Regions from separate parts of the Rhizorhabdus dicambivorans genome, predicted to be linked through region 4. Evidence: predicted binding sites of a transcription regulator. Region 4 holds the regulator's gene; each other region holds the start of a gene.
The links. The regulator LexA, encoded in region 4, represses DNA repair genes until DNA is damaged. The targets are predictions, from matches to a motif close to GTTCCNCNCTTGTTCT.
Positions count from the first base shown of each region.

Region 1: CMV14_RS06630 (PA0069 family radical SAM protein) is a predicted target of LexA. The motif match lies at 3,524-3,539, and genes of this name have one in related genera.
Region 2: uvrA (excinuclease ABC subunit UvrA) is a predicted target of LexA. The motif match lies at 2,685-2,700, and genes of this name have one in related genera.
Region 3: recA (recombinase RecA) is a predicted target of LexA. The motif match lies at 3,407-3,422, and genes of this name have one in related genera.

Region 1 covers NZ_CP023449.1:1,387,116-1,394,577, reverse strand. Annotated here, with positions in the region: gene CMV14_RS06645 (isocitrate lyase/PEP mutase family protein) at 100-921, shown strand; gene moaB (molybdenum cofactor biosynthesis protein B) at 1,116-1,643, shown strand; gene CMV14_RS06635 (hemerythrin domain-containing protein) at 1,745-2,296, opposite strand; gene CMV14_RS06630 (PA0069 family radical SAM protein) at 2,431-3,519, opposite strand; gene CMV14_RS06625 (CvpA family protein) at 3,624-4,202, opposite strand; gene radA (DNA repair protein RadA) at 4,349-5,716, opposite strand; gene CMV14_RS06615 (hypothetical protein) at 5,734-5,940, shown strand; gene CMV14_RS06610 (patatin-like protein) at 6,098-7,462, shown strand, end outside.
Region 2 covers NZ_CP023449.1:581,428-588,889, reverse strand. Annotated here, with positions in the region: gene uvrA (excinuclease ABC subunit UvrA) at 1-2,674, opposite strand, end outside; gene CMV14_RS27360 (hypothetical protein) at 2,862-2,993, shown strand; gene CMV14_RS02785 (cob(I)yrinic acid a,c-diamide adenosyltransferase) at 2,998-3,573, opposite strand; gene CMV14_RS02780 (twin transmembrane helix small protein) at 3,642-3,875, opposite strand; gene CMV14_RS02775 (GGDEF domain-containing protein) at 3,940-4,911, opposite strand; gene CMV14_RS02770 (DUF2842 domain-containing protein) at 5,032-5,286, opposite strand; gene CMV14_RS02765 (5-formyltetrahydrofolate cyclo-ligase) at 5,291-5,860, opposite strand; gene CMV14_RS02760 (SIR2 family protein) at 6,198-7,462, shown strand, end outside.
Region 3 covers NZ_CP023449.1:2,627,214-2,634,675, forward strand. Annotated here, with positions in the region: gene CMV14_RS12445 (M13 family metallopeptidase) at 1-550, shown strand, start outside; gene CMV14_RS12450 (hybrid sensor histidine kinase/response regulator) at 728-3,145, shown strand; gene recA (recombinase RecA) at 3,496-4,566, shown strand; gene CMV14_RS12460 (VOC family protein) at 4,666-5,022, shown strand; gene CMV14_RS12465 (glutathione S-transferase family protein) at 5,060-5,686, shown strand; gene CMV14_RS12470 (c-type cytochrome) at 5,701-6,060, opposite strand; gene alaS (alanine--tRNA ligase) at 6,173-7,462, shown strand, end outside.
Region 4 covers NZ_CP023449.1:94,552-102,013, reverse strand. Annotated here, with positions in the region: gene CMV14_RS00460 (citrate synthase) at 1-1,033, opposite strand, end outside; gene gltX (glutamate--tRNA ligase) at 1,089-2,546, opposite strand; gene CMV14_RS00450 (ComEC/Rec2 family competence protein) at 2,696-4,771, shown strand; gene lexA (transcriptional repressor LexA) at 4,897-5,571, opposite strand; gene CMV14_RS00440 (molybdopterin molybdotransferase MoeA) at 5,629-6,816, opposite strand; gene moaC (cyclic pyranopterin monophosphate synthase MoaC) at 6,821-7,294, opposite strand; gene trpC (indole-3-glycerol phosphate synthase TrpC) at 7,291-7,462, opposite strand, start outside.

The sequences.
Region 1 (7,462 bases), 1.3 Mb from region 4:
TTCGCCGGCACGGGCCCTCACATCAGAACGGAAGATGGGATAGATGCGCGTCGATACTCTGCGCCAGCGTGCCAATGGCCTTGTGCAGATGGTGACGGCATGAGCGACCGGGCAAAGCGCTTCCGCGCCGTGCTGGAGGCGCGGGCGGGAACGGTCATACCGGGCTGCCACGATGCGCTCGGCGCACGCCTGATCGAACAGGCGGGTTTCCCGATCGCCTATATGTCGGGCTTCGCGGTAAGCGGTACGCTCGGCCTGCCGGATATCGGGCTGATGCCGCTCGCCGAAATGGCCCGCCGAACCGCCGAAGTCGCGGGCTCGATCAGCCTTCCCTTCTTCGTCGACGCCGACAACGGCTATGGCGATGCCCGGGCCACGGCGGATACCGTCCGGCAGCTCGAAGGCGCCGGCGCGGTGGGCGTGCATATCGACGATCAGATATTGCCAAGGCCCGCCGGCGCATCGAAGGCGCTGGTTCCGATCGAAGACATGCAGGCCAAGATCGCCGCGGCGTGCGGCGCTCGAACCTCGCCGGATTTCACCGTCATCGGCCGCACCGATGCCATGGCGACCGACGGTTTCGAGGCCGCGCTTCACCGCGCCGAAGCCTTGCAAGAGGCCGGCGCGGATGCCTTGATGATGATGTATCTCACCGATCGCGCCCAGGTGATCGACGCCGTCAAACGGCTCCGCAAGCCGCTGGTGCTGGTCGTAACCGAAACGGCGCGCAAGAGCTTCCGGGCCGAGGAGTTGGTGGGCGCTGGCCATGCCGCCGTGATCTACACCTTGTCGACGCTGCTGGCATCGCTGGCAGCCCAGCGTGCCGTGCTCGCCAATCTCGCCCAGGCGGGCGACACCGAGGACTCCATCCCCCACATGATGCCGATGGATGAGGTGCGGCCGCTCACGGGCCTGCGCTGAATATTCCTTGGAGCGATTTCTAAGCAGATTAAGACATCTGCCGACTCGGAAATCGCGGTGAACCACTCTAGGTTCGGACATCGCACAAAAACCGATAGGCTGGAAGAATGCGATCGATGCATCGGATCGGCAAAGGCGCTACGCGGTATCGAAACATCAAACCCGGCCGTCGCCGGGCTCGCGGGTGAACAGCAATGCCGATCAAGGAAGACCTTCCCTTTCACCCTGTTCGCATCGCGGTCCTCACCGTGTCCGACTCGCGTGATCTGTCCACCGACAGGTCGGGCGACACGCTCGCGGCCCGCATCGAAACGGCGGGCCATATCCTCGCCGATCGGGCGATCGTCACCGACGACGTCGATCATATCGTCGCCCGCCTCCACGGCTGGATCGACGATCCCCAGGTCGATTGCGTCATCACCACCGGCGGCACCGGCGTCACCGGCCGGGACGTCACGCCCGAGGCGCTGGCGCGCGTCTGGGACAAGGAGATACCCGGCTTCGGCGAACTGTTCCGCTGGCTCAGCTATGCCAAGATCGGCACCTCGACGATCCAGTCCCGCGCCACCGCCTGCGTCGCGCGCGGCACCTATATCTTCGCGCTCCCCGGCTCGACCGGCGCGGTCAAGGATGGCTGGGACGACATCCTCGTCCACCAGCTCGACAGCCGCCACATGCCCTGCAACTTCGTCGAACTGATGCCCAGGCTGATGGAAAGGTAACCACAAGCGTCGCCCCGGCGGAGGCCGGGGCCGCAGGCGTTTGCCACGGCGTCACCGCAAGAGCCTCTTACGGCCCCGGCCTCCGCCGGGGCGACACACACTCACGCTATTTTCAATCCTTCCAGATTCATCGCCTTGGTCAGCTTCGCATTCTCCTCCTCGGTCAGAAGGCCGCGCAGCTTCGGGAACATCCGCTCCTCCTCCTCGCGCATATGATCCTCCAGCATCGCGCGGAAGTCGCCGATCTTGCTCAGGAATAGCGGGTGGTCGGCGGCCATGTTGCCGAGCTCGAACAGATATTGCTTCACATAGCCATGGTCGCCGTTGAGCTTGTCGGCCTCCGCGACCTGGCCGTGGGTGCGCAGCGTCGCATAGACCGCATTCTCCTCCTCGATCGCATGCTTGGCCAGCGCATGGCCGATCTGGGTGAGCAGGATCGAGCGGCGGGTGGTATGCTTATCCTCGGTCGCCTGGATCGCGTCGAACAGCTTGAGCACCGCCTGATGCTCGGCGGCCAGCGCATCGTCCCATTCGCCCGCCATGAAGGTCGGCGCCTGGACGAACATCTTGCGCACGGCATTGGCGGCGAGCCCGGCGGTCAGCCCGGCCGCCGCGCCAATCGCGAAGCTGCGGGTGGTCTTTTCCTCCAACATGGCATTCTCCTGCGTTTCGGGGATTGGCCGGAGAACGATCGAACCCGAACACGGTTGCGGAATCGCAGGCGAAACAAGCGGTTAAGAAACCACCCCCCCATCTCAGCCACGCAAGTCCGAGGTGACGATCGCTCCTAGAACAAGCTCAATTGATCCGTCGGGACCCGGAACAGGTCGGTGCGCAGTTCGAAGCGGACCTGGTTCAGCCCATGCTTGCGGCAGGCCAGCTTGAAACGGGCGTGCAGCGCGGCAGCATAGGCACCGTTCGGCCGAAAGCGCTTGTGGAAGTCTGGCTCGTTGTCGCGCCCGCCGCGCATACCCTGGATCAGCGCCATCACCTTGGCCGCGCGATCGGGATAATGGACCGCCAGCCATTCGCGGAACAGCGGCGCCACCTCGTGCGGCAGCCGCACCGCCAGCGAGAAGGCGTTGCGCGCGCCCGCCTCCGCCCCGGCCTCGACGATCGCCTCGATCTCATGGTCGGTGATGGCGGGCACGATCGGCGCGACGCTGATCGAGGTCGGTATCCCGACCTTGGACAGCGCCGCGATCGCCGCGATCCGCTGGCGCGGCGACGAGGCGCGCGGCTCCATGATCCGCGCCAGCGTCGGGTCCAGCGTCGTCACCGACATCATCACCGAGACGAGCCCCTTCTCCGCCATCGGCCCGAGCAGGTCGATGTCGCGGACGATCCGCGCCGATTTGGTGGTGATCCCCAGCGGATGGTCATGCTCGGCCAGCACCTCGACGATCGATCGCATGATCCGCCAGCGCTGCTCGATCGGCTGATAGGGATCGGTGTTGGTACCCATCGCCAGCGGCGCGCAGCGATAGCCGGGTCTGGCCAGCTCCTTGCGCAGCAGCGCCGCCGCATCGGGCTTGGCGAACAGCTTCGTCTCGAAATCGAGGCCCGGCGACAGGTTCTGATAGGCGTGGGTCGGCCGCGCGAAGCAATAGATGCAGCCATGCTCGCAGCCGCGATAGGGGTTGATCGAGCGATCGAACGAGATGTCGGGAGACTGGTTGCGGGTGATGATCGTGCGCGGATGCTCGATCGTCACCTCGGTGCGCGGCGGCGGTCCCTCGCCATCGATGCCATCGCGCAGGTCGAGCCAGTCGCCATCGCTTTCGCGCCCCTTGTCGTCGAACCGCGCGCTGGGCGCCGCGCTGATCGCGCCCCGGCCCTTGATGGCCGGGGGCAGCGGGGATGGCGAGTCGTCCATTGTTGGAACATATAGAGAACAAATAGGCTCTTGAACAGCCCTCTCGACCATAGGATCGTCACCCGGGGGCTTAGCTCGGCGTGGCGAATCCGATTGCGGAAATCCTATTCTGCGGTCTTGGCCTTGCCGTCGCCCTTGGTCTCGGCCTCAGCCTTGGCCTCGCCGCCGATCAGCCCGCCCTGCTTGCGATATTTGCCGATCCAGTCGATCACCGCGCGGCCGGTGGCGTTGAGCAGCGGGTGGGTGCGGGACTGGCGCATCCAGTTCGGCCGCTCGGCCGTCACGCCATAGAGCGTGTCATAGCCGAGGTTGATCAGCAGATAGGCCAGGGTGACGACGATGAGTCCCTTCAGCGCACCGAAGCCGAAGCCCAGCACCCGGTCGAGCGGCCCCAGCACCGAGCTCCGCGTCCGCTGGCCGAGCGAGGCCGCCACCAGCTTGCCGCCAGCATAGACGATCAGGAAGACCAGCGCGAAGGCCAGCACGCTGGCGCCGCTGGGATTCCCGACGACATGGAACAGCAGTTTCGTCGCGGGCTCGTGGAACAGCTTGAGCGCCACGATCGCCGCGACCCAGGCGAACAGCGCGATCACCTCGGTCACGAAGCCGCGCATCATGCCGAAGATGCCGCCGCCGAAGATCGCCAGCAGCACGATGATGTCGAGACCGGTCAGGCCGTGCATGGAGTGGACCCTGCACAAAGGCGGTCGCCCCGGCGGAGGCCGGGGCCGTCGGAGATTGCGCGGACGGCGGACCGCAGGAGCCCGTTACGGCCCCGGCCTCCGCCGGGGCGACGAATTAGCTGAATGTGCCGCATAGTCGGCCCTAGCTATCGCCGCCCGAGAATATGGTCAACGAGCGCGCCGAGCGTCGCGAAGCTCTCCTGCCGCATCCCCTTGGGCGCGGCCTCCTTCGCGGCGGGCGCCCAGACCTTGGCGAAGCCCAGCTTCGCGGCCTCCTTCAGCCGCAGCCCCGCATGGGCCACCGGCCGCACCTCGCCCGACAGCGCTACCTCGCCGAAGGCGATGCAGTCGGTCGGCACCGGCCGCTCGGCCAGCGCGGAAACCAGGGCCGCCGCCACCGCGATGTCGGCCGCCGGATCGGACACGCGATAGCCGCCGGCGATGTTCAGATAGACCTCGGCGGTCGAGAAGCTCAGCCCGCAGCGCGCCTCCAGCACCGCCAGGATCATCGCCAGCCTTCCTGAATCCCAGCCGACCACCGCGCGGCGCGGCGTCGCCCCGCTCTGCAGCCGCACCACCAGCGCCTGGATTTCGACCAGCACCGGCCGCGTCCCCTCCATCGCCGGGAAGACGGTGGCGCCGCTCACGCCCTCGCTGCGCGCGGTGAGGAACAGCGCGCTGGGGTTGGCGACCTCGTCCAGCCCCTGCTCGGCCATCGCGAAGACGCCGATCTCGTCGGTGCCGCCGAAGCGGTTCTTCACCGCACGCAGGATGCGATACTGGTGGCTGCGCTCGCCCTCGAAGCTCAGCACCGTGTCGACCATATGCTCCAGCACGCGCGGGCCCGCGATCGATCCGTCCTTGGTGACATGGCCGACCAGCACCAGCGCGGTGCCGCGTTCCTTGGCGAAGCGGATCAGTTCCTGCGCGGAGGCGCGGACCTGGCTCACCGTGCCCGGCGCGCCCTCGATCTGGTCGCTGTGCATCGTCTGGATCGAATCGATCACCAGCAGCGAAGGCGCCATCCTGTCGACCGTGGCGAGGATATCGCGCACCGATGTCGCCGAGGCGAGCTGCACCGGCGCCTGCCCGAGGCCGAGCCGCCGCGCGCGCAGCCGCACCTGGTCCGCCGCCTCCTCGCCCGAGATATAGGCGACCGGCTGCCCCGCCATGGCCATCCGCGCCGCCGCCTGCAGCAGCAGGGTTGACTTGCCGATGCCGGGATCGCCGCCGATCAGCGTCGCCGAGCCCGGCACCAGCCCCCCGCCCAGCGCGCGGTCGAACTCGGCGATGCCGGTCGCCCAGCGCTGGGGCAGCGGGATATCGGCGTCGAGCCCGACCATCTGGATCGCCCGCCCGCCACTGCGCAGGTCATGCTTGGCCGCGAAGACGGTGACGTTCGCTGTCTCCTCGATCATCGAATTCCACTCGCCGCAATCGGCGCATTGCCCCTGCCAGCGCGTCGCCACGCTGCCGCAGGCCTGACAGACATAGCGCTTCTGCGGTTTGGCCATGGCGTTCCTTCATCGGCTTGAACAACGAACAAAAGGGGTACATGATCGCCCCCATCATGACAAGCGACTCCGACGAACTATCCGCCCGCGCCCATGTCATCCGGTTGCTGGCCCGGCCGCCGGAGCGCAAGGGCTATCCCGTTTCCCCCGCCAACCGCCTGGCCTGGGCCCGCGCTACCGAGCTTGAGCGGCGGCGCATGCTCAAGGATTGCGGCTGGCTATGAACCACCCCCCACCGTCACCCCGGACTTGATCCCGGGTCCCGCTGCCTTGTCCGCCATCGAAGAAAGAAGCGGGGCCCGGGTCAAGCCCGGGGCGACGACGGGATTAGGCAGACGCCCTCCCTTGGCAGCCCCCCCCAAACATGGCTAAGCCCCTGCCATGAAGGAGAAGGAGCTCCGGCTCGCGCTGGTCTGCTATGGCGGGGTCAGCCTGGCCGTCTACATGCACGGGATCACCAAGGAGCTGTGGCGCCTCGTCCGCGCCAGCCGTGCCTTCCATGACGGGGCGGCCCCCGGCGCCGGCAGCGAGACGGTCTATCGCGATCTGCTCGCCCGGATCGAAAGCGGCGAGGGGCTCAGGGTCCGCGTCCTGATCGATGTCATCGCGGGCGCCAGCGCGGGCGGGCTGAACGGTGTGTTCCTCGGCCATGCCATCTCCACGGGCCAGTCGCTGGAGCCGCTCACCCAGCTCTGGCTCGAGCGCGCCGATGTCGAGGTGCTGCTCGATCCAGACGCGCGGCCGCTGCGCTGGTTCAGCAAGCTCTGGGCGCTGCCCTTCGCCTGGGCGCTCGCGCGCAAGCGCGGCGGCACGGTCGAGCGCACCGTCTCGGCCGAGACGCGCGCCGAGGTGCGCCGCAAGCTGTCCGGCTTCGTCCGCGCCCGCTGGTTCCACCCGCCCTTCGGCGGCGTCACCTTCAGCAGCCTGATCATGGACGCCTTCGAGGCGATGGCGAGGGGCCCCGTCGGCCCTCCCCTGCTGCCCGATCGCCAGCCGCTCGACGTGTCGGTGACGGTCACCGATTTCCATGGCTACAACCAGCGGCTGCGCCTCCACAGCCCGGCATTGGCCGAGGAACGCGAACATCGCCTGACCATCACCTTCACCGACCGCGGCATGGCCATGGGTCGGGACAGGCGCCACCTCGCCGATCCCGCCGAACTGACCTTCGCCGGACGCGCCACCGCCAGCTTCCCCGGCGCCTTCCCCCCGTTCAACGTCGCGGAGATCGACACGGTGCTGAAGGGGCGCAAGCGCGACTGGCCGGGCCGCGAGGCGTTTCTCGACCGCATCTTCCCGGCGACGGCGGCCAGCGGCAGCCCGGAGGATCTTGTCCTGATCGACGGCTCGGTGCTCGCCAACGCGCCGTTCCGCCCGGCGATCGAGGCGCTGCGCAACCGCCCCGCCCGGCGCGAGGTCGACCGGCGATTCGTCTATCTCGATCCGACCGCCAATGTGCAGGCGCCGCCGGAACGCTCGCGGGAGGGGCTGGTCCGCCTCCCCGGCTTCTTCGCCACCATCTTCGGCGCGATGTCCACCATCCCGCGCGAACAGCCGATCCGCGACAATCTGGAGCTGATCGAGCAGCGTTCGATCCGCATCGCCCAGACCCGGCGGATCATCGAGGCGATCCGCGGCGAAGTGAACATGGCGGTCGAAAGCGCCATGGGCCGCAGGATCCTCCTCTACCGGCCCAGCGTCGCGCGGATCGGGGCGTGGCGCGCCCGCGCGCATGAACAGGCCGCC
Region 2 (7,462 bases), 490 kb from region 4:
CCTGCTGGCCGACCTTGATGTAGCCGAGGCCGACCTCCGCCAGCATCGCCATCTTGTCGCGGATCGGGGGGACGGCCTTGAAGAACTCGACCGCGTCCTCGACGGTCATGTCGAGGACGTCGGCGATCGACTTGTCCTTGAACTTCACCTCCAGCGTCTCGCGGTTGTAGCGCTTGCCGTGGCAGACGTCGCAGGTGACGTAGACATCGGGCAGGAAGTGCATCTCGATCTTGAGCAGGCCGTCTCCGGTGCACGCCTCACACCGTCCGCCCTTGACGTTGAAGCTGAAGCGGCCGGGCTTGTAGCCGCGCGCCTCGCTTTCCGGCAGGCCGGCGAACCAGTCGCGGATGTTGGTGAAGGCGCCGGTGTAGGTGGCCGGGTTCGAGCGCGGGGTGCGGCCGATCGGCGACTGATCGATGTCGATCACCTTGTCGCACTGTTCGAGGCCGGTCACCTTGTCATGCGCGCCCGCGATCACGCGCGCGCCGTTCAGGCTGCGCGCGGCGGCGGCGTAGAGCGTGTCGATGGTGAAGCTGGACTTGCCCGAGCCCGAGACCCCGGTGATGCAGGTGAAGGTGCCGAGCGGGATCGAGGCGGTGACGTTCTTCAGGTTGTTCGCCCGCGCATTGTGGACGGTGACCTTCCTGCCATTGCCCTTGCGCCGCTTGGCCGGGACATCGACCATGCGGCGGCCCGAGAGATAGTCGCCGGTCAGGCTCGCCTCGTTGGCGAGGATGTCGTCGAGCGTGCCTTCGGCGACCACCTCCCCGCCATGGACGCCCGCGCCGGGGCCCATATCGAGGATATAGTCGGCACTGCGGATCGCATCCTCGTCATGTTCGACGACGATCACGGTGTTGCCGAGATCGCGCAGCCGCCGGAGGGTGACGAGCAGCCGATCATTGTCGCGCTGGTGGAGGCCGATCGACGGCTCATCGAGCACATAGAGGACGCCCGACAGGCCCGAGCCGATCTGTGACGCAAGGCGGATGCGCTGGCTCTCGCCGCCCGACAGGGTGCCCGAGGTGCGATCGAGATTGAGATAGTCGAGCCCGACATTATCGAGGAAGCCCAGCCGCTCGACGATCTCCTTGAGGATGCGTTCGGCGATCGCGTTCTGCTGATCGTTGAGGTGGTTGGGCATGTCGCGGAAGAAGGCGAGCGCGGGGCCGACCGCGCGGCGGGTGGACATGGAGATGTCCTCCCCCGCGATCTTCACGGCCAGCGCCTCCGGCTTCAGGCGGGCGCCGCCGCACACCTCGCAATGGGCGGCCGACTGGTACTTGGCCAGTTCCTCGCGCATCCAGGCGCTTTCGGTGGCGAGCATGCGGCGTTCGAGATTGTGGATGACGCCCTCGAACGGCTTCTGCACATCATAGCTCTTGCGGCCATCGATGAAGGTGAGGGTGATGACCCGCCCCTTGGTGCCGTAGAGGATGACGTCGGCGATCTCGTCCGGCAGCTCGCTCCACGGGGTTTCCAGGCTGAAGCCATAGGCGCGCGCGACCGAGGACAGCACCTGCATATAATAGGGGCTGGGCGGGTTCGACTTCGCCCAGGGCACGACCGCGCCCTGCTTGATCGACAGCGCCTCGTTCGGGACGACGAGCTGGGGATCGAAATAGAGCTTCTCGCCCAGGCCGTCACAGGCCGGGCAGGCGCCCTGCGGCGCGTTGAACGAGAAGAGGCGCGGCTCGATCTCGGCAATGGTGAAGCCCGAGACGGGGCAGGCGAATTTTTCCGAGAAGGTGATGCGGTTGGGGGGGACGCCGGCGCCTTTCATCTTCCTCCCCTCCCCTTCAGGGGAGGGGTCGGGGGTGGGGCCTCCCGGCACATCCTGCGCTTCGGAATATTGGAACTTCGCCGGCATTTCCCGGACTCCGCCTTCGCGGCCAGGCCCCACCCCTAGCCCCTCCCCTGAAGGGGAGGGGGATTGGAGCGCCTCCGCCACGGTGGTGTCGACCAGATCGGCATAGGCCAGCCCATCGGCGAGGCGCAGCGCGGTTTCGAGCGATTGGGCGAGGCGGGTCTCTATCCCCTCGCGCACCACGAGGCGATCGACCACCACCTCGATGTCGTGCTTGTACTTCTTGTCGAGCGCGGGGGCGTTCTCGATCTCATAGGCCTCGCCGTCGATGCGGACGCGGGTGAAGCCCGCCTTCTGCCATTCGGCCAGCTCCTTGCGATACTCGCCCTTGCGGCCGCGCACGACCGGGGCGAGCAGCAGGAAGCGGGTCCCCTCCTTCAGCATCATGATCCGGTCGACCATCTGGCTGACCGTCTGCGCCGAGATGGGCAGGCCGGTGGCGGGCGAATAGGGCACGCCGACCCGCGCCCAGAGCAGGCGCATATAATCGTAGATCTCGGTGACCGTCGCGACCGTCGAGCGCGGGTTGCGGCTGGTGGTCTTCTGTTCGATCGAGATGGCGGGGCTGAGCCCCTCGATATGATCGACGTCGGGCTTCTGCATCAGCTCCAGGAACTGGCGCGCATAGGCCGACAGCGATTCGACATAGCGGCGCTGCCCCTCCGCATAGATGGTGTCGAAGGCGAGGCTGGACTTGCCCGAGCCCGACAGGCCGGTGATGACGATGAGCTTGTCGCGCGGCAGATCGACGTCGACGCCCTTGAGATTGTGCTCGCGCGCGCCGCGCACGGAAATATGGGTCAGCATTCCGACAGATGTTCCAGATTTGTTCGCGCGATGCAAGACGGGCGAGGATGTGCGCGCCAATCTGGGGGGTGGCGCGGCGATTCTCAACCCCGCCGGCCCGCGCGCGGCGGCAGAGCGCCGAAATTGGCCCCGGGGCCGGATTTTGTTACACTGCCGTACCGCGTATCGTATCGGGGGGTAGCGTCACATGAGTCCGGAACGCCGCAAGGAAATCATCAAGACGTCGCTGCTGGCGGCCTTCTTCATCATCCTGGGGCTGGTGCTGATCGACATGCTGATCGGCGATCCCAATGCGATGGACGCGCCGCCCAGGCTTTAGCCGGTCAGCGCGTCGCGCCCGGCTGCCACAGCACGGCACCCGCGCCCGCGCGGTTGAGCCAGCGGGCGAGCACGAACAGATGGTCCGACAGCCGGTTGATATAGGCGAGCCCGACCGGGTTCAGCCCGGCATCGGGGGCATTGTGCGCCGCCACCGCCGACCGCTCCGCCCGGCGGCAGATGGCGCGGGCGAGGTGGATCGCCGCGGCGGCGGGGCTGCCGCCCGGCAGGATGAAGCTGCGCAGCGGCTCCAGACCGGCGTTCATCGCGTCGATCTCCCGCTCCAGCCGCTCGACCTGCGACGCGATGATGCGCAGGCTCATCTCCGACGGCGTGAAATCGGGGCCCGGCGTCGCGAAATCGGCGCCGAGATCGAACAGCTCGTTCTGGATGCGGGCGAGCTGGGCGCGCGCCTCATCCGGCATATCCTGGGTCAGCGCGACGCCGATCGCCGAGTTCAGCTCATCGACATCGCCGATCGCGGCCATGCGCGGCGCCGCCTTCGACAGGCGCGACCCGTCGACGAGGCCGGTCTGCCCCGCATCGCCGGTGCGGGTGTAGATCCTGTTGAGCTTGACCATTTAGGGTTTGCTCCACTCACGTGGAGGTGCGGGCCGGCACCGCCGTTTCAGCTGCGCTGAAACCATCATCAGCTTCCGCGGCTGAGGATCAGCATGAGGATGACCAGGATCACCGCGACCGCCTGGAAGGCGATGCGCATCCGCATCATCTTGTTCTGGCGGAGGCCCGACTGGTTGATGCCGCCGGCCTTCAGATCGGCCTCGGTCGTCTTGAGGAAGGCGATGATCCCGCGCACCAGCGCCACCACGGTGGCGACCATCGCCGCGAGGATCAGGATGAAGAAGAAGGTGTTTCCGGACATGCCCGGGATGTAGACCGATCGCGCGGAAAATACAGCCGGCAATATGCGGCGGCGCGGACGGCGCTCAGTCCGCCGCGCTGATCCGGTTGCGCCCCGCCTGCTTGGCCTTGTAGAGCGCGGCATCGGCGCGCTTGAGGATCGAGCCAGGCGAATCCTGGATGTTGATCTGCGCCAGCCCGCCCGAGAAGCTGAGCTTGCCGAGCGACTGGCCGGTGTTCGTCACCTTCAGCTCGCGCGCGGCGATGGCGGCGCGGATCTTGTCGAGAGTCGCCATCGCATTGGCGACCGAGGCGCGCTCGAACACCATCACGAATTCCTCGCCGCCATAGCGCGCGACGAACACATCGCCGTTCGAGGCGGCGCGGCCCAGCGAGGAGCCGACGAACTTGATCACCTCATCGCCGATGACATGGCCGTGGGTGTCGTTGAACTGCTTGAAATGATCGATGTCGCAGATCGCCAGCGCCAGCGGCGTATCGGCGCGGCGGGCATTCTCGAACGCGGCGCGCAGATGCTGGTCGAGCGCGCGGCGATTCGGCAGGCCGGTGAGCGGATCGCTGTTCGCCTTGTGCTGGGCGGTGGCGAGGTCCTTGCGCATCGCCGTCATCTGCATCTCGGTGCGGCGCAGATCCTCCTCGGCGGCCTGGGCCTTCTCGATCATCGATTTGGTGAGATCGACCAGCGTCTTGACGCTGAGCGTGGGCGAGGCGTTCGACTCCAGCCCCTCCGCCTCATGCGCCAGCGCCTCGCCATAGTCGCGGGCATCGTCGCCCGACCTGGCGAGGATCGTGGTCATCTGTTCGAGATAGCCCTGCGCGTCGCTGGCGATCCGCGACAGCTCATCGGTCGAGAGGCCGGGGTCGAGCTTGGCGGAGATAGCGGTGGCGATGGCCTCGCTCAGCCCGCCATCCTTGGCGATCGCCTTGTCGATCAGCGCGTTGAGTTCGCCGTCGCGGCCCGAGAGATAGCGGTGGCACAACTCGAAATTGGCGGGCGAGGGCTCCAGCCCATGATCGAACAGAAGCTTGCCGATCATGTCATAGAGCCGGCGCCACTCCGCGCGTTCGGCTGACTTTTCGGCTATACGTTCTTCGCGCACCGTGTCTGAACCCCTGATCTCGAAGACGGGGATTAGCGCGAGATTCGATACATCCGGTTAATGCCCACCCGTATTTTTACGTGGCCCCCAGTGCCAGCGGCCGGTCTCCATCCAGGCGAGCAGCGGCTTCAGCGGCAGGATCCAGACGATGCCGGCGACGATGTAGACCGGCGCCTGTAGCAGCGGATGAAGCCGCCCGATCCACGGCGATGCCGTAACGACAATCACCGCCCACACCGAAATCAGCAGCAAGATCAGGAAGATGCCCGCCGGCTTGCGCCAGCTCGGCTCCCCGCTCGGTTGGCCGTTCATCGCTTCACCCTCCGATCACACCCGCCTCGGTGACGACCGCGTCGAGCGGCACGTCCCAGGGATCGGAGGCTATGGCGGGCCGCTGCTGGATCGACCAGCCCCAGCCGATTTTTTTAACGTCCGGCAGGGCGGCGAGCGCGCGATCGTAGAAACCCGCGCCCTGCCCGATTCGCCGCAGGGCCGAGTCGAATCCGAGCAGCGGCGCGATCACGATATCGGGGGAAACCGGCGGCGAATCGGCCTCCGGCTGGAGCAGGCCGCGCCAGCCGGGAACGAGGCGGTCTCCAGGCGCCCAGGCCAGGAATCGCATCGGCGCGCCGCGCGCCTCGACATGGGGCAGCGCCACGGCGATTCCGGCGGCGGCCGCAGCGTCGATCGCCGGCCCGCAGTCCATCTCGCCGCCGAGCGCATGATAGAAGGCGACGCTCCGCGCGCCCGCGATCAGCGGCCCCAGATGGCGCGCCGCCTCCGCCTCCAGCCGGGCGCGTTCGCCGGGCGCGAGGGCGAGCACGAAGGCATCGCGGAGCGCGCGCAGTTCAGCCCGCTGGGCCGGCTTGGAGAGATCAGCGCTCATGGAAGGTGGCGGGACCGCCATGGTCGTTTGCTGGAATATCCTCTGACGCCATGAGCATCAGGTGGGGACCATATGCATCGGACCAGGATCCGAACAGGGACAGCCCCCTAGGAATGTGAATCGCCTCAGGGATGTTCGCTACAGCTCGTGCGAAGCAGTACCCGCCATGGACATATGTAGGCGCGACGAGGGCGTTGCTCAAGGGGTGTCACCGACATCGGCGGGCGACATGTCCCCGGCGGGAAGGTGGCGGCGCCGGTCGAGAAAGGTCCGTTTTCGTAACATCCGGTTGACGCCTGCCCTTCCCCATCTAGTCTCCATGATGGGGGTGTACGCAATGGGGGCGAATTACCTTAAGAAATATTATCTGCACGACCACAAGCTGGCGCAGCGCGCTAGGTTGGAGTTCTTCCGCTCACTGGCAACCGGCCGGATGATAGCCTTCGTAGGATCGATGGCGACCCAGGCATTCGGCTATGGCGGCTGGGAACAACTCAGAATGACCGTCTCCGCTTTGGGAGCCGATGCTTCCCGGGTGCTCGCGGACGACGTGATGCGCGGCAGAATCGAAAAATATGAACGGCTCAGCGCAAGTTCGAGCTGGCCGGTCCAGGTCGGCATGAGCATCATCGAGGAGGCATTGGACGAGTGGCGCGAGCCCTTGCCCGAGGAGTTCAAGCGATCCGTCAGGGCGGACGACTGGCCGCTCGACCAGTTCGAGACCGTCAGGGAGGCCGTACGCGTCCAATTGGCCCGGCGTTTCCGGGAGCCCCGGCCGCACTGGCGGATGCAGGCGCCCGACGCCAACGGGGCGGGGTTCGACGACATGCTCAACGTGCCATTCGCTCTCTGGCACGCTCTGGGCATCCGCCGCTTCGCCACGCCCTCCTATGATTTCGAGATCGAACGGGTGGCGATGCTGGCCGATCGAATCTCCGACAGCGGCAGGGGATTATCGCCCTTCCAGACGCTCGTTAACCTTCGCAACGCGGCCAACGAGAATTTCTACTGGGACCTGGGAAGCGGCCGCATAAGGCGGGTCTTTTCCGACGGATGGGCGATCGAGAGCGATCTGCTGAATCGCGAACGCATCGACCGCATGATCGAATTCGCCGTCGGCACCGACGATGTCGATGGCCATGTCATGCACCTCCATGGCCGGGCCTGCAACTGGCGGAGCATGATCGTCAGCCAGCGCGACTACGACAATCTTTACAGGCGGAACGATCTCAACCGCGCGCCCTTCGAATTCGCCAAACGACTGATGATGGGCGGAAATCCTATCCTGTTCGTCGGCTTGGGCATGGGCGAGCAAGAGCTCAACAGTGAGCTGCAGGAGTTTATCAGCAACAACCCCTATCAACGGGTCGCACCGACCTTCCTGCTCTGGTCGATCAAGCCCAAGCAACTCGCGCCCGAAGCGGTCGAGGCGATGCGAGTGGATTTCCTGCGGCGGCTCGGCGTCCTGACGATATTCGATTCGGATTTCGAAACGGTCGCGGGCAACCCGGACGGCTATGTCGGCCAATCCCGGCGTTACAAGCGGGTCAGCAACGGTTTCGCCAAGAATATCTCGATGGCTTCGCTAGACAGGAAAGCCCG
Region 3 (7,462 bases), 2.5 Mb from region 4:
CTTCGATCCGCATGCCGATCCGGCGGTGAACTATGGCGGCATCGGCGCGGTGATCGGCCATGAGATCAGCCATCATTTCGACGATCAGGGTGCGAAATACGACATGCACGGCCGCCTGGCCGACTGGTGGACACCCGAAGACGTCAAGAATTTCGGTGTGCTGACCAACCAGATCGTCAAACAGTATGACGCCTATGAGCCGCTGCCCGGCATGCATGTCCAGGGCGCGCTGACCCAGGGCGAGAACATCGCCGATCTGGCGGGCCTCACCGTTGCCTATGAGGCCTATCAGATGGCGTTGAACGGCAGGAAGGCGCCGGTGATCGACGGCTTCACGGGGGACCAGCGCTTCTATCTGGGCTGGGCCCAGGTCTGGCGCCGCAACTATCGCGAGGCGAACCTGCGCCAGCGGCTGCTCACCGATCCCCACTCGCCCTCGGTCCAGCGCGCCTGGGTGGTCCGCAACCTCGATCCCTTCTACCCGGCCTATGACGTCAAGGCGGGGGAGAAGATGTACCTGTCGCCCGCCGAGCGGATAAGGATCTGGTGAGAGAGTAGGGGGAGGCGCTGCTCTCCCCCGTCGCCCCGGCGGAGGCCGGGGCCGCAAGAGGGTGATGCGCGCCTTTGCCGCTTGCGGCCCCGGCCTCCGCCGGGGCGACGAAAGAGGATAGGTGGGAAGGCCATCCCCATCTTGACGCCACGCCGCCACCGGGGGGAGAAGCGGACCATGGCCACGCTCTTCCCCTCGGCTCCGATGACCGCCAGCTCGGGGCGCATCGTGCTCAACATATTGCTTGGCGTGCTCATGCTCGTCGCCTCGGTCGGCATGGCCGGGATGATCTGGGGAGCGACCGACAATCTGCTCGTCGCCGGGCTGTTCATGCTCGCCTTCTGCCTTGGCATCGGCATGATCCTGCTGGTCGCGATGATCCGCGCGCAGATCCATGTCCGGCCGATGCGGCAGGTCGACATCAGCCTGGTGCTCGGCACGATCGAGGATTCGGACACCGGCATCGCCATCACCGGGCCGGGCGGCGACCTGGTCTGCGCCAACCGCCAGTTCGAAAGCTGGTTCGGCGGCCTGCCGACCCCGCCGGGCCTGCCGCTCGACAGCGAGGCGCGGAGGCAGCTTGCCGCCGCCGCCGTGGCCGCACGGCGCGACGGGCGGGCGGAGATCGACAAGCTGGAAAGTGACCGGGGGCTGATCGACGTGGTCGTGCGCCGCGCTGGCCATCTCGACGGCCATCTCGTCTGGCGTTTCCGTCGGTCCAGCCAGTTCGACAGCTTCAGCGACATCATGCGGCTGCTGGGCAGCGATATCGGACGCCGGCTCGGTAGCGCCGGGGTGATGACCGCATTGGTCGACGGCAATGGCATCGGCATCGTCGCCAACCGGGTGTTTCTCCAGCGCGCCCTGGGTTCGCCGGAAGCGCCTCCCTCCGGTTGGTCCTTCGCCGAATTGCTGCGCAGCGACGGGGATGCGATCCGCCTCGCCGCCGATCCCGCCACCGCCGATCCGGTGCGCCTGATCCAGGTGCCGCTCGACGATCATGGCCGGGTGCGCGCGACCCTGTTCCTGCTGGTCGACGAAACGCCGGGCACACGCGAGGCGCGCGCGGTCGCGACCGGCGATCTCCACGCGCTGCTCGGCATGCTGCCGCTCGGGCTGGCCGTCGCCGAGCGCGACGGGCGGGTGCTGTTCATGAACTCGCCCTTCCGCCGCGCGGCCGGCATCGCCCCCGATGCGGCGATCGTCTATCCGAGCGATCTCGTCGTCGAGGAGGACAAGGCGGCGGTGTCGGACGCGGTACGGCGCTTCTCGGCGGGGCGCGGTTCGGCCAGCGACCTGTCGGTGCGATTGAAGGCGCGGCCCGAGGAAAATGTCGCGCTCACCATCGCGGCGGCCAAGGGGCTCGGCAAGGCGTCGGTGCTGCTCAGCCTGAAGGACAATAGCGAGGAATCGAAGCTCAAGCGGCAGGTCGCCCAGGCGATGAAGATGCAGGCGGTCGGCCAGCTCGCCGGTGGCGTCGCGCACGACTTCAACAACATCCTTACCGCGATCATCGGCCATTGCGACCTGATGACCATGCGCCACATCCCCGGCGACAGCGACTATGACGACATCCAGCAGATCAAGCACAACTCCAACCGCGCGGCGGCGCTGACCCGCCAGCTGCTCGCCTTCTCGCGCCAGCAGACCCTGCGCCCGCAGATCCTCCAGCTGCCCGACATCATCTCGGAGATCACCAACCTGCTGAAGCGGCTGCTGGGCGAGACCGTGCGCCTGGAGGTTAGCCATGGCCGCAACCTCGGGACCGTCCGCGCCGATCCGGGCCAGCTCGAACAGGTGATCGTCAATCTCGCGGTCAACGCGCGTGATGCGATGCCCGACGGCGGCACCTTGACGATCCAGACCTACGGCCTCAGCCAGGCCGATGTCCGCAAGCTCGGCATCGAGATCATGCCGGTCACCGAATATACCGCGATGAAGGTGACCGACACCGGCACCGGCATCCCCAGCGAAAATCTCAACAAGATATTCGAGCCCTTCTTCACCACCAAGGAAGTGGGCAAGGGCACCGGCCTCGGCCTCTCGACCGTCTACGGCATCGTCAAGCAGACCGGCGGCTTCATCTTCGCCGAGAGCGAAGTGGGGCAGGGGACCAGCTTCGTCATCTATCTGCCGGTCCACGAGGCGCCGGCATCGGCTCCGGTCGCGCGGCTGCCGGTCAAGGAATCGAGCCCGGAACTGTGGGGCACAGGCACCATCCTGCTGGTCGAGGACGAGGCGATGGTGCGCGCCGTCGCTGAGCGGGCACTGGCGCGGCAGGGCTACAAGATCCTCACCGCCACCAATGGCGAGGAAGGGCTGGAGGTGCTGGAGAATGCCGAGGAACCGATCGACCTCGTCATCTCCGACGTGGTGATGCCGACGATGGACGGCCCCTCCATGGCCCGCGCCGCACGCGAGAAGCGGCCCGGCCTGCCGATCATCTTCATGTCGGGCTATGCCGAGGAGCAGCTGCGCCGGTCGATCGACCTCGACAATATCGGCTTCCTGCCCAAGCCCTTCTCGGTCCAGCAGATCGGCCAGGCTGCGCGCGAGGCGCTGGCCGGGCACGTGCAGGGCGAGGCGGTGGAATAGGGCGCGGCAGGCGGAGGCTCCCAACCCCCGGCCCCCTTTCCATCGTCGTCCCCACGCAGGCGGGGATCCATATACTCCGAACCGCAAGAGGCTCGGGCTGGCCTTCGGTCACGATTTGTTCTATATGCCAACCGCTGTGGATGCCTTTCCTCACCCATGAGCCCTTACGGAACCGGAAAATAAAAAAAACGACCACACAACCCCATGCACCCGGAATTACTGCGATCCATTCGCATCTGGCGTAGGAGAACAAAGGGTGATTTTCACCTCTTGTTCTCATGGAACATTCCATGTACACAACTTCCAGTTTGAAGGTTCGGGCCGCCCGATCTACGGAGGGAGTGACGCATATGTCGGCACAATTGAAGCTCATCGCCGAAAGGGAAGCAGTGAACACGGACAGGCAGAAAGCCCTCGATGCCGCGCTGGCGCAGATCGACCGCGCCTTCGGCAAGGGCTCGGCGATGAAGCTCGGCAGCCGCGAGGCGATGCAGGTGGAGGCGGTGTCGACCGGCTCGCTCGGCCTCGATATCGCGCTCGGCATCGGCGGCCTGCCCAAGGGCCGCATCGTCGAGATCTTCGGTCCGGAAAGCTCGGGCAAGACCACGCTGGCGCTCCATGCGATCGCCGAGGCACAGAAGGCGGGCGGCACCGCAGCCTTCATCGATGCCGAGCATGCGCTCGACCCGGTCTATGCCAAGAAGCTGGGCGTCGACATCGACGAGCTGATCGTCTCGCAGCCCGATACGGGCGAGCAGGCGCTGGAGATCGCCGACACGCTGGTTCGCTCGAACGCGATCGACGTGCTGGTGATTGATTCGGTCGCGGCCCTGGTCCCCCGGGCCGAGATCGAGGGTGAGATGGGCGACAGCCATGTCGGCCTTCAGGCCCGTCTGATGAGCCAGGCGCTGCGGAAGATCACCGGCTCGATCAGCCGGTCCAAGTGCCTCGTCATCTTCATCAACCAGATCCGCATGAAGATCGGCGTGATGTACGGCTCGCCCGAGACGACCACGGGCGGCAACGCACTCAAATTCTACGCCTCGGTCCGTCTCGACATCCGCCGCACCGGCGCGATCAAGGACCGCGACGAGGTGGTCGGCAACGCGACCCGGGTGAAGGTGGTCAAGAACAAGGTCGCTCCGCCGTTCAAGCAGGTCGAGTTCGACATCATGTATGGCGAGGGTGTGTCCAAGGTCGGCGAGCTGATCGACCTCGGCGTCAAGGCCGGCTTCGTCGAGAAGTCGGGTGCCTGGTTCAGCTATGATTCGATCCGCATCGGCCAGGGCCGCGAGAACGCCAAGACCTATCTGCGCGAGAATCCCGAGCTCGCGGCGAAGCTGGAAGCCGCGATCCGCGGCAAGTCCGACGATGTCGGCGACGCGATGATGGCCGGCCCGTCCGAGGACGACGATCTCTGAGGCAGGGAATACACCCGTTCGTGTCGAGCGCAGTCGAGACACGTTGACGCGCGCTAACGTCCCTCGACTGCGCTCGGGACGAACGGAGAGAAAAGGACGATGCCCGCACGTCTCAATTATGTCGAACTGCCGGTCGGCGACACCGCCGGCAGCAAGGCGTTCTTCGAAGCGGCCTTCGGATGGTCGCTGACCGGCTTCGGTCCCGATTATGCCGCGACGACGGGCGCGGGGGCGGGCGGCACCGCCGATATCGGCCTCAACGGCCATCTCGAGGACGCCACCGCCTGTCCGCTCGCGGTGATCGAGACCGACGATCTCGAAGCCACGCTCGCTTCGGTCGAGAAGGCGGGCGGCATCGTCACCCGGCCGATCTTCGCCTTCCCCGGCGGCCGCCGCTTCCACTTCCGCGAGCCTTCGGGTAACGAATTGGCGGTCTACGTGAACGAGGCGGACTGACGGGCGGGGTCCGCGCCTCGCAGACGGGGAGCCTGCCTTGGCCATTATCGTCCATCATCTCGAAAACTCCCGCTCGCAGCGCATCCTCTGGATGCTCGAGGAACTCGGCCTCCCCTATGAGGTGAAGCGCTACGCGCGCGACAAAAAGACCATGCTCGCCCCACCCGAGCTCAAGGCGGTCCATCCGCTCGGCAAGTCGCCGATCCTCGAACATGACGGCCGCATCATCGCCGAGACCGCGACGATCCTCGAATATCTGGTCGCCGTCTCCCACGGCAGGCTCGGGCCGCCCGAGGATGCCGCTGGCGCGCTGCGCTGGCGCTATTTCCTCGACTATGCCGAGGGATCGCTGATGCCGCCGCTGCTGCTGTCGCTGGTGATCGGCAAGATGGGCCCGTTCGGATGGCCTGCGAGGGGCTTCGTCACCAGATTCGCGATGACCCATGTCGACTATGTCGAAAGCGAGCTCAGCCAGCGCCCCTGGTTCGCCGGTGCCGAGTTCAGCGCCGCCGACATCATCATGAGCTTTCCGCTCGAAGCCGCCCGCCAGCGCCTCAGGCTCGACGGCAAACGCCCGACCATCACCGACTGGCTCGACCGCATCCACGCAAGGCCCGCTTACCAGGCCGCGCTGGAGAAGGGCGGGCCCTACGCCTATGCCTGAAGCCGCCGGCCTCGTCAGCGCGCCTTGGCGGGCTTGGGTCCGATATGCTTCAGATAGGCGATGAAGCGCTCGATATCCTCGGGCTTCCACGGGTCGGAGGGCATGTCGGGATGCCCCACGGTGATCCCTTCGGCGAGCGCCTCGTCCAGGGTTTCCACCGGATAGCCATAGCCCAGCGAACGGAAGGGCGGAGCCGCGGCGAGGGGGCTCTTGCCGGTCTTCTCGGTGGCGTGGCAGGCCCCACAGCGCTTCACCGCCAGCTTATGCCCTTCCCGTACCAGCCGGTCGGCTCGGGCCGGGGCCGATGCAAGCAGGGCGATGGCCAGCAGACCGAGTAGGGGGGCCATATATCGGTGCGAACGGATGCCAGTCATGCCGTGTTTATTCGCACGAGCGGCCACATGCAGTAAACCTTGGATGCCCGAATATGCCGCCGTGGCCGCGTACCCGCTTGAGAAGCGGCCCCTGCTCGCCTAAGTCGCACCCATGACCTCGACGAACGATATCCGCCGCTCCTTCCTCGATCATTTCGCGAAGGAAGGCCATGCGCCGGTTGCCTCGGCGCCGCTGGTGCCGCACAACGATCCGACCCTGATGTTCGTCAATGCGGGCATGGTGCCATTCAAGAACGTCTTCACCGGGCTGGAGACGCGGCCCTATTCGACCGCTGCCTCGTCGCAGAAGTGCGTGCGCGCCGGCGGCAAGCACAATGATCTCGACAATGTCGGCTATACCGCCCGGCACCACACCTTCTTCGAGATGCTCGGCAACTTCTCGTTCGGCGACTATTTCAAGGAACGGGCGATCACGCTGGCGTGGAGCCTGCTGACCGGCACCTGGGGCATTCCCCAGGACAAGCTGACCGTCACCGTCTACCACACCGATGACGAGGCGTTCGATCTCTGGAAGAAGATCGGCATGCCCGAAAGCCGGATCATCCGCATCCCGACCTCGGACAATTTCTGGTCGATGGGCGATACCGGCCCCTGCGGCCCCTGTTCCGAAATCTTCTACGACCATGGCGACCATATCTACGGCGGCCCTCCCGGCAGCGCGGAGGAGGACGGCGACCGCTTTGTCGAGATCTGGAACCTCGTCTTCATGCAATATGAGCAGGTCGACAAGGAGACCCGGATCGACCTGCCCAAGCCCTCGATCGACACCGGCATGGGGCTGGAACGGATCGCCGCCGTGTTGCAGGGCGTCCACGACAATTACGACACCGACACCTTCAAGGCGCTGATCGCAGCCTCGGGCGAGCTGACGAAGACGGCGACCGACGGCGCCAACAAGGCCTCGCACCGCGTGATTGCCGATCATCTGCGCGCATCGGGTTTCCTCGTCGCCGACGGCGTGCTGCCGGCAAACGAGGGGCGCGGCTATGTGCTGCGCCGGATCATGCGCCGCGCAATGCGCCACGCCCATCTGCTGGGTGCAGCCGAGCCGCTGATGCATCGCCTAGTGCCCAGCCTCGTCGCCGAGATGGGCGCCGCCTATCCCGATCTGGTTCGCGCGCAGCCGCTGATCGAGGAGACGCTGAAGCTGGAGGAGACCCGCTTCCGTCAGACCCTCGCCAACGGTCTCCGCCTGCTCGACGAGGCGACCGGCAGCATGAACAAGGGCGACGTGCTGCCCGGTGCGGTCGCGTTCAAGCTCTACGATACCTTCGGCTTTCCCTATGACCTGACCGAGGATGCGCTCCGCGCGCAGGATCTGGGCGTCGACCGTGCCGGCTTCGATGCCGCGATGGCCGAGCAGAAGGCCGCCGCGCGCGCC
Region 4 (7,462 bases):
TCCGCTCCAGTTCGCGCGCGGTGTCGAGCACCGGATCGCTGATGCCGAGCTTGTCGAGCACCTCGGTCGCGGCCTTGCCGAGCACCTTCGCGCGCGGGTCGAAATTCTTGTAGACGCGGTGGCCGAAGCCCATCAGGCGGAACGGATCGTCCTTGTTCTTGGCGCGGGCGATATATTCCGGGATGCGATCGGGGGTGCCGATCTCGCGCAGCATGTTGAGCGCCGCCTCGTTGGCGCCGCCATGCGCCGGGCCCCACAGGCAGGCGATGCCGGCCGCGATGCAGGCGAACGGGTTGGCACCCGACGAGCCGGCGAGGCGCACGGTCGAGGTCGAGGCGTTCTGCTCATGGTCGGCGTGGAGGATGAAGATCTTGTCCATCGCCGATTCGATCACCGGATCGACCTCATATTCCTCGGCCGGCACGCCGAAGGTCATGCGCAGGAAGTTGGCGGTGTAGCTCAGGTCGTTGCGCGGATAGAGGAAGGGCTGGCCGACCGAATATTTATAGGCCATCGCCGCGATCGTCGGCATCTTCGCGATCAGCCGGTGCGACGCGATCATGCGCTGCTTGGGATCGTTGATGTCGGTCGAGTCATGGTAGAAGGCGGACAGGGCGCCGACCACGCCGCACATGATCGCCATCGGGTGCGCGTCGCGGCGGAAACCGCGATAGAAGGTCGCCAGCTGCTCGTGCAGCATGGTGTGGCGGCTGATCGTGTAGGTGAAGCTCTCCAGCTCCTTGGCGCTCGGCAGCTCGCCGTTGAGCAGCAGGTAGCTGACCTCCATGAAGCTCGACTGTTCGGCGAGCTGGTCGATCGGATAGCCGCGGTGGAGCAGGATGCCCTCGTCACCGTCGATATAGGTCAGCGCCGACTGGCACGACGCGGTCGAGGTGAAGCCCGGATCATAGGTGAAGGCGCCGGTCGCGGCATAGAGCTTGCGGATGTCGATGACGTCGGGGCCGGTGGTACCCGACAGGACGGGATATTCGGACGCCTTGCCGCCGAACTCCAGTTTCACATTATCCGCCATAGCTCATTCTCCTGTCGTTCGCCCCTGGGCCGGCGCGCCGGCCCCGTCCGTTGGTTCACCCCTGTTCGAGCTGGTCGCCCAGCCGGCCCAGGCTCTCCTCGCGGCCGAGGAGCGCCAGGACGTCGAATATCCCGGGGGAGGTGGTACGGCCCGTGAGCGCAGCACGCAGCGGCTGAGCCACTTTCCCGAGGCCGATCCCCCCCTGCTCCGCCACCGATCGGACCGCCGCTTCCAGCGCGGCCGCGGACCAGTCGGCGGTGGCCGCAAGAGCGTCGCGGGCCTGGGCCAGCAGCGCCTTGCCCGGCTCGTCTAGCAGCGATGCGGCCTTCTCGTCCATATCGAGCGGGCGAGTGCGAAACAGAAACGCCGCCCCGTCCCGTAACTCCTTGAGATCCTTGGCCCTTGCCTTCAAAAAAGGAATGCTGCGAAGCAGAAGGTCGCGATCCTCCGAGTCGAACTCGCGGCCCGCATCGGCCGCGACTCCGGCGATGATCAGGTCCGCAAGCCGCGCATCGTCGGCCTCGCGCATATAATGGCCGTTGAGATTCTCGAGCTTCTTGAAATCGAAGCGCGAGGGCGAACGGCCGACCCCGGCGAGGTCGAACCACTCCACCGCCTGCTCGCGGCTGATGATCTCGTCGTCGCCATGGCCCCAGCCGAGCCGCAGCAGATAGTTGTTCACCGCTTCCGGCAGCAGCCCCATCTCGTCGCGATAGGCGTCGACGCCCAGCGCACCGTGGCGCTTGGAGAGCTTGGCGCCGTCGGCGCCGTGGATCAGCGGGATATGGGCGTAGACCGGATCGGGCCAGTCGCCCGAAATCTCGTTCATCGCCCGGATCAGGGCGAGCTGGCGGAAGGCGTTGTTGAGATGGTCGTCGCCCCGGATGACGTGGGTGACGCCCATGTCATGGTCGTCGACCACCACCGCCAGCATATAGGTGGGCGTCCCGTCCGAGCGGAGCAGGATCATGTCGTCGAGCTCGGCATTCTGGACGGTGACCTGGCCCTGCACCCGGTCGTCGATCGTCACCTCGCCCTCGCGCGGGGCCTTCAGCCGGATGACGAACGGGGCGCCCTGCGGCGCCACCGAAGGATCGCGATCGCGCCAGCGGCCGTCATAGCGCAGCGGCTGCCGGGCGGCCTTCTGCTGCTCGCGCAGCTCGGCCAGTTCCTCGGGCGTCGCATAGCAGCGATAGGCATGGCCGGCGGCGAGCAGCTGTTGGGCCACCTCGGCATGGCGGGCAGCGCGCGAGAATTGATAGACCACCTCGCCGTCCCAGTTCAGGTCGAGCCAGGTCATGCCGTCGAGGATCGCCTCGATCGCCGGCTGGGTGGAGCGCGCGCGGTCGGTATCCTCAATGCGGAGCAGGAACTTGCCGCCGTGATGGCGGGCGAACAGCCAGTTGAACAAAGCGGTGCGCGCGCCGCCGATGTGCAGGAATCCGGTCGGCGAGGGGGCGAAGCGGGTGACGACCTGGCCGGATGGGGTCTGATTTTCGGTGCTTGCGCCCACGCGCGGTTTCTCCAAGATCGGGCAATGGCCTGCGATGTCGATGCGCCCCGTAAAGCATTTTCCCGCCGGGTCAAATTGGCCGGCGATTCGAACGGTGCCGGCCCGGCCCCATTGTCGGGCGAACGGTGATCGCCGGCCTGCGGGACCGCATGGCCGGCGCGGCGCGGCGGATCGAGGCGGTTCTGGAGGCGGAGCGCGATCAGCTGGCGCTGTGGCTGCCGGTCGCGCTGGGCGCGGGAATCGCGCTCTGGCTGGCGCTGCCCCGCCCGGCGGGCTGGTATGCGGCGATGGCGCTGCTCGGCGGGGTGGCTCTGCTGGGGCTCGCGGTCGGCCCCGGCACGCGGCTGGGCCGATCGTTGCTGGCGGGTGGGCTGGTCGCGCTCGCCGGGCTGCTGCTGATCTGGTTCCGCGCCGACTGGGTGGCCTCGCCGCGCATCGACCGGCCACGGGTCGCCGAGGTGGCGGGGCGGATCGAGGCGGTCGAGCGGCTGCCGGCGCGCGAACTGGTGCGGCTCACCATCGCCACCGATCCCGGCCTGCTGCTGCCCCCGCGCCTCCGGCTCAATATCGACGAGGCCGATCTGGCCGGGCCGGTCGTCGGCGGCAGCCGGATCGTGGTGCGCGCCCGCCTGCTGCCGCCCGCGCCGCCGGCGGTGCCGGGCGCCTATGATTATGCGCGCGCCGCCTGGTTCGCCGGCATCGGCGCCACCGGCAAGGCGCTCGACCGGCCGCGCATCGCGGCGGGCGAGGCGGGCGGTTTCCTGCTCTGGCTCGCCGACGCCCGCGCCCGCCTGTCGCAGCACATCGAGGCGCGGGTGGCCGGTGCCAGCGCGGGCGGGATCGCCGCCAGCCTGGCGACCGGCGACCAGGGCGCGATCGCCGAGGAGGATGCCGAGGCGCTCCGCCGCGCCGGTCTCGCCCATCTGCTCTCGGTATCGGGGCTGCACGTCTCCGCGGTGGTCGGCGGGGTGCTGCTGCTGACGCTCAGATTGCTGGCGCTGAGCCCGGCGCTGGCGCTACGCGCGCCGCTGCTGCTGATCGCGGCCGGCGCGGGGGCGGTCGCCGGTATCGCCTACACCCTCTTGTCGGGCGCGCAGGTGCCGACGATCCGATCCTGCGTCGCCGCGCTGCTGGTGCTGGCCGGGATCGCGATGGGGCGGGAAGCGATCACCCTGCGGCTCGTCGCGACCGGCGCGCTCGTTGTGCTGTTGCTCTGGCCCGAGGCGCTGGCGGGGCCGAGCTTCCAGCTCAGCTTCGCCGCTGTCACCGCGCTGGTCGCGCTGCTCGATCATCCCAGGGTCGCCGCCTTCGCCGCGCGGCGCGAGGAGCGGCTGGCGGCGCGCTGGGGCCGGGCGATCGCGGTGATGCTGCTCTCGGGCCTGCTGATCGAGGCCGCGCTGGCCCCGATCGCGCTGTTCCATTTCCACAAGTCAGGGCTGTACGGCGCCGCCGCCAATATCGTCGCGATCCCGCTCACCACCTTCGTCATCATGCCGCTGGAGGCGCTGGCGCTGCTGCTCGATGTGGCGGGGCTTGGCGGGCCGGCCTGGTGGCTCGCCTCCCATGCGCTCGCCCTGCTGCTGTGGATCGCGCACCGCGTCGCCGACGCGCCGGGATCGGTGGCGATGCTGCCGACCATGGCCTGGGGGGCCTTCGCGCTGATGGTGGCCGGCGGGCTGTGGCTGGCGCTGTGGCGCACGAAGCTGCGGCGCTGGGGGCTGGCGCCGCTTGCGGTGGGCGCGCTCTGGGCGCTGGCTTCGCCCGCGCCCGATCTGCTGGTGACGGGGGACGGCCGCCATGTCGCGCTGGCGCTCGGCGATGGCCGGGTGGCGCTGCTGCGCGAACGGACCGGCGATTATATGCGCGGGGTTCTGAGCGAGGCGGCCGGGGTCGATGCGGAACCGCTGCCGTTCGATGCGCTGATGCAGGCGCGCTGTTCGGCCGATCTGTGCCTGGCGGAAATCAACCGGGGCGGGCGGCGCTGGCGCATCCTCGCGACGCGCAGCCCCTATCTGGTCGACTGGCGCCGCATGACGCGGGCCTGCGCTGCTGCCGACATCGCGATCAGCGAACGCCGCCTGCCGCGCGGCTGCAACCCGCGCTGGCTGAAGATCGACCGGCCGCTGCTGGCGCGGACCGGCGGGCTTTCGGTCGATCTCGACCGGGGACGGATCGACAGCGTGGCGGCCCATGTCGGGCAGCACCCCTGGTCGGTGTTCCGCTAGACGGCCAGAAAAGCGGTCGCCCCGGCGGAGGCCAGGGCCGTAAGAGCTTCTCGGTCAGCTACCCGCAAGCGCCTGTTGCGGCCCCGGCCTCCGCCGGGACGCCGCCCGTGGTGGGCTTGCGGCGCTCAGTAGCGCCGCAGCAGCCCTGCCAGCTTGCCCTGGATCTGGACCTGATCGGGCTTGTAGCGCTGCGGATCATAGGAGCGGTTGGCCGGGTCGAGCCGCACCATCGCGCCTTCCTTGCGGAAATATTTGAGCGTCGCCTCATGATCGGCGATCAGCGCGACGACGATCTCGCCGTCGCGCGCGGTCTGGGCGCGGCGGATCAGCGCATAGTCGCCGTCGAGGATGCCGGCCTCGACCATCGAGTCCCCCGACACCTCGAGCGCATAATGCTCGCCCGGGCCAAGCAGCGCGGCGGGAACCGACAGGCTGCTCTGCCCCTCCAGCGCCTCGATCGGCAGACCGGCGGCGATGCGGCCGTGCAGCGGAATCTCCAGCACATTCTCGTTCGCGGCCTGCGGCACCGGGGCGGAGGCGGGGGCCTTCGCCTTGGTCGCGGGCGCGGCGGCCTTGCCTGCCACCGTCTCCGGCATCCGCAGCACCTCCAGCGCGCGGGCGCGGTTGGGCAGGCGGCGGATGAAGTTGCGCTCCTCGAGCGCGCTGATCAGCCGGTGGACGCCGGACTTGGACTTGAGGTCGAGCGCCTCCTTCATCTCCTCGAACGAGGGCGACACGCCGGTCGCGGCCAGCCGGTCATGAATGAAGATGAGCAGATCATGTTGCTTGCGGGTCAGCATACCAAAGGTCCTTGTCGGGAACGGACGAGGAACATTTAGGCAACTGTAGGGAATCTGTCAAGCGAGCGGAATGATCTCCACATCGGCGCCCGCTTCCAGCGCCGGCGAGTCCGATTCCCGGACGATCAGCAGCTCCGCCTCGACCAGCGCGGCGAGGCCGGCGCTGTCCTGGCTGGCGGTGGGGACGGCCAGCCCCCGCGACCATTTGCCGCGCAGATATTCGGCCCGGCCGCCGGTCGCGGGCAGCGCTTCGCCCAGCCGGGCGGCGGCGGGGGGCGGAACCGGCCGGGCGCTGCCCAGCAGATGCGCGATCAGCGGCTTCAGGAACAATGTCGCGGTGACGAAGGCCGAGACCGGATTGCCGGGCAGGCCAAGCACGATTGCCCCGCCCAGCGTGCCGATCATCACCGGCTTGCCCGGCTTCATCCGCACCTTCCAGAAGTCGATCGTCGCGCCCGCCTGCTCCAGCGCGGGGAGGACGAGGTCATGGTCGCCGACCGAGGCGCCACCGGTGGTGACGATGATGTCGGCGCCGCCCGCCAGATCGGCGAAGGCGGCACTGATCAGGCCGAGATCGTCGCGGATGATGCCATGGTCGGTGACCTGCGCCGGGGTGCCCGCCAGCAGCGCCGCGAGCATCGGCCCGTTCGAGGCGGGGAGCAGCGCGCCGGTCGTGGGTTCGCCCGCCGGCACCAGTTCGTTGCCAGTCGAGAGGATCGCGACGCGCGGGCGCCGCCGCACGGGAAGCGCGCCATGGCCGCCGCTCGCCGCCAGCGCGATCGCCGCCGCGCCGATCGGGGCACCGGCCGGGATCAGTATGTCGCCCTCGGCGAAGTCGCTGCCCTTGCGGCGGATATGCGCGCCGATCCGGGGCGGCCCCTCGCCGGTCATGGTCAGGCTGTCGCCGTCGCGGCCCGCCTCCTCCTGGATCAGGATGCTGTCGGCCCCTTCGGGAACCGGGGCGCCGGTGAAGATGCGCGCCGCCTCGCCGGGCGCCAGCGCGCGGCCGAGGCCGCCGCCCGCCGCGCTTTCGCCCGCGACGGTCCACGGGCCGGGGCGTTCGGCGAAGCGGATCGCATAGCCGTCCATCGCCGACAGATCGAGCGCGGGCTGGGTGCGCTTCGACAGGATGTCCCCGGCGGCATAGCGGCCACGGGCGTCGAGCAGCGGCACGGTCTCGACGGGCAGCGCCTCCTTCAGCGCGAACATCCGCGCCTGCGCCTCGGCCGTCGGGATCAGCGCCATCGGCCTATTCCGCCTTCCAGTCGCCCGACTTGCCGCCGGTCTTGGACAGCAGCCGGACCCCTTCGATCCGCATGGCTTTGTCGAGCGCCTTGGCCATGTCATAGACGGCCAGCAGCGCCACCGAGACGGCGGTCAGCGCCTCCATCTCGATGCCGGTGGTATAGGTGGTCGTCACCGACGCGGTGGCGCGGATGCCGTCGGCCTCGATCGCGAGGTCGAGGGTGACGCCCGAGATCGGCAGCGGGTGGCAGAGCGGGATCAGGTCGGCGGTCTTCTTCGCCGCCATGATCCCCGCGACCCGCGCGACCGCGAGCACGTCGCCCTTCTTCACCGAACCGGCGCGGATCGCCTCCAGCGCCTGTGCCGCGATCAGGATGCGGCCCTCGGCGACGGCGACGCGCTTCGTCTCGGCCTTGGCGGAGACGTCGACCATGCGGGCCGCGCCATCCTCGTCGATATGGGTGAGCTTGTCGCTCATGCCCCGGTCAGCAGCCTGCGCGTGGCGGCCGCCACATCGTCCTGGCGCATCAGGCTCTCGCCGACCAGGAAGCAGCGGACGCCATGTTCGGCCATCGCGTCGAGATCGGCCTTGGAACCGAGCCCGCTCTCGGCGACGAAGGTGCAGCCGGCGGGCGCGTTGCCGACC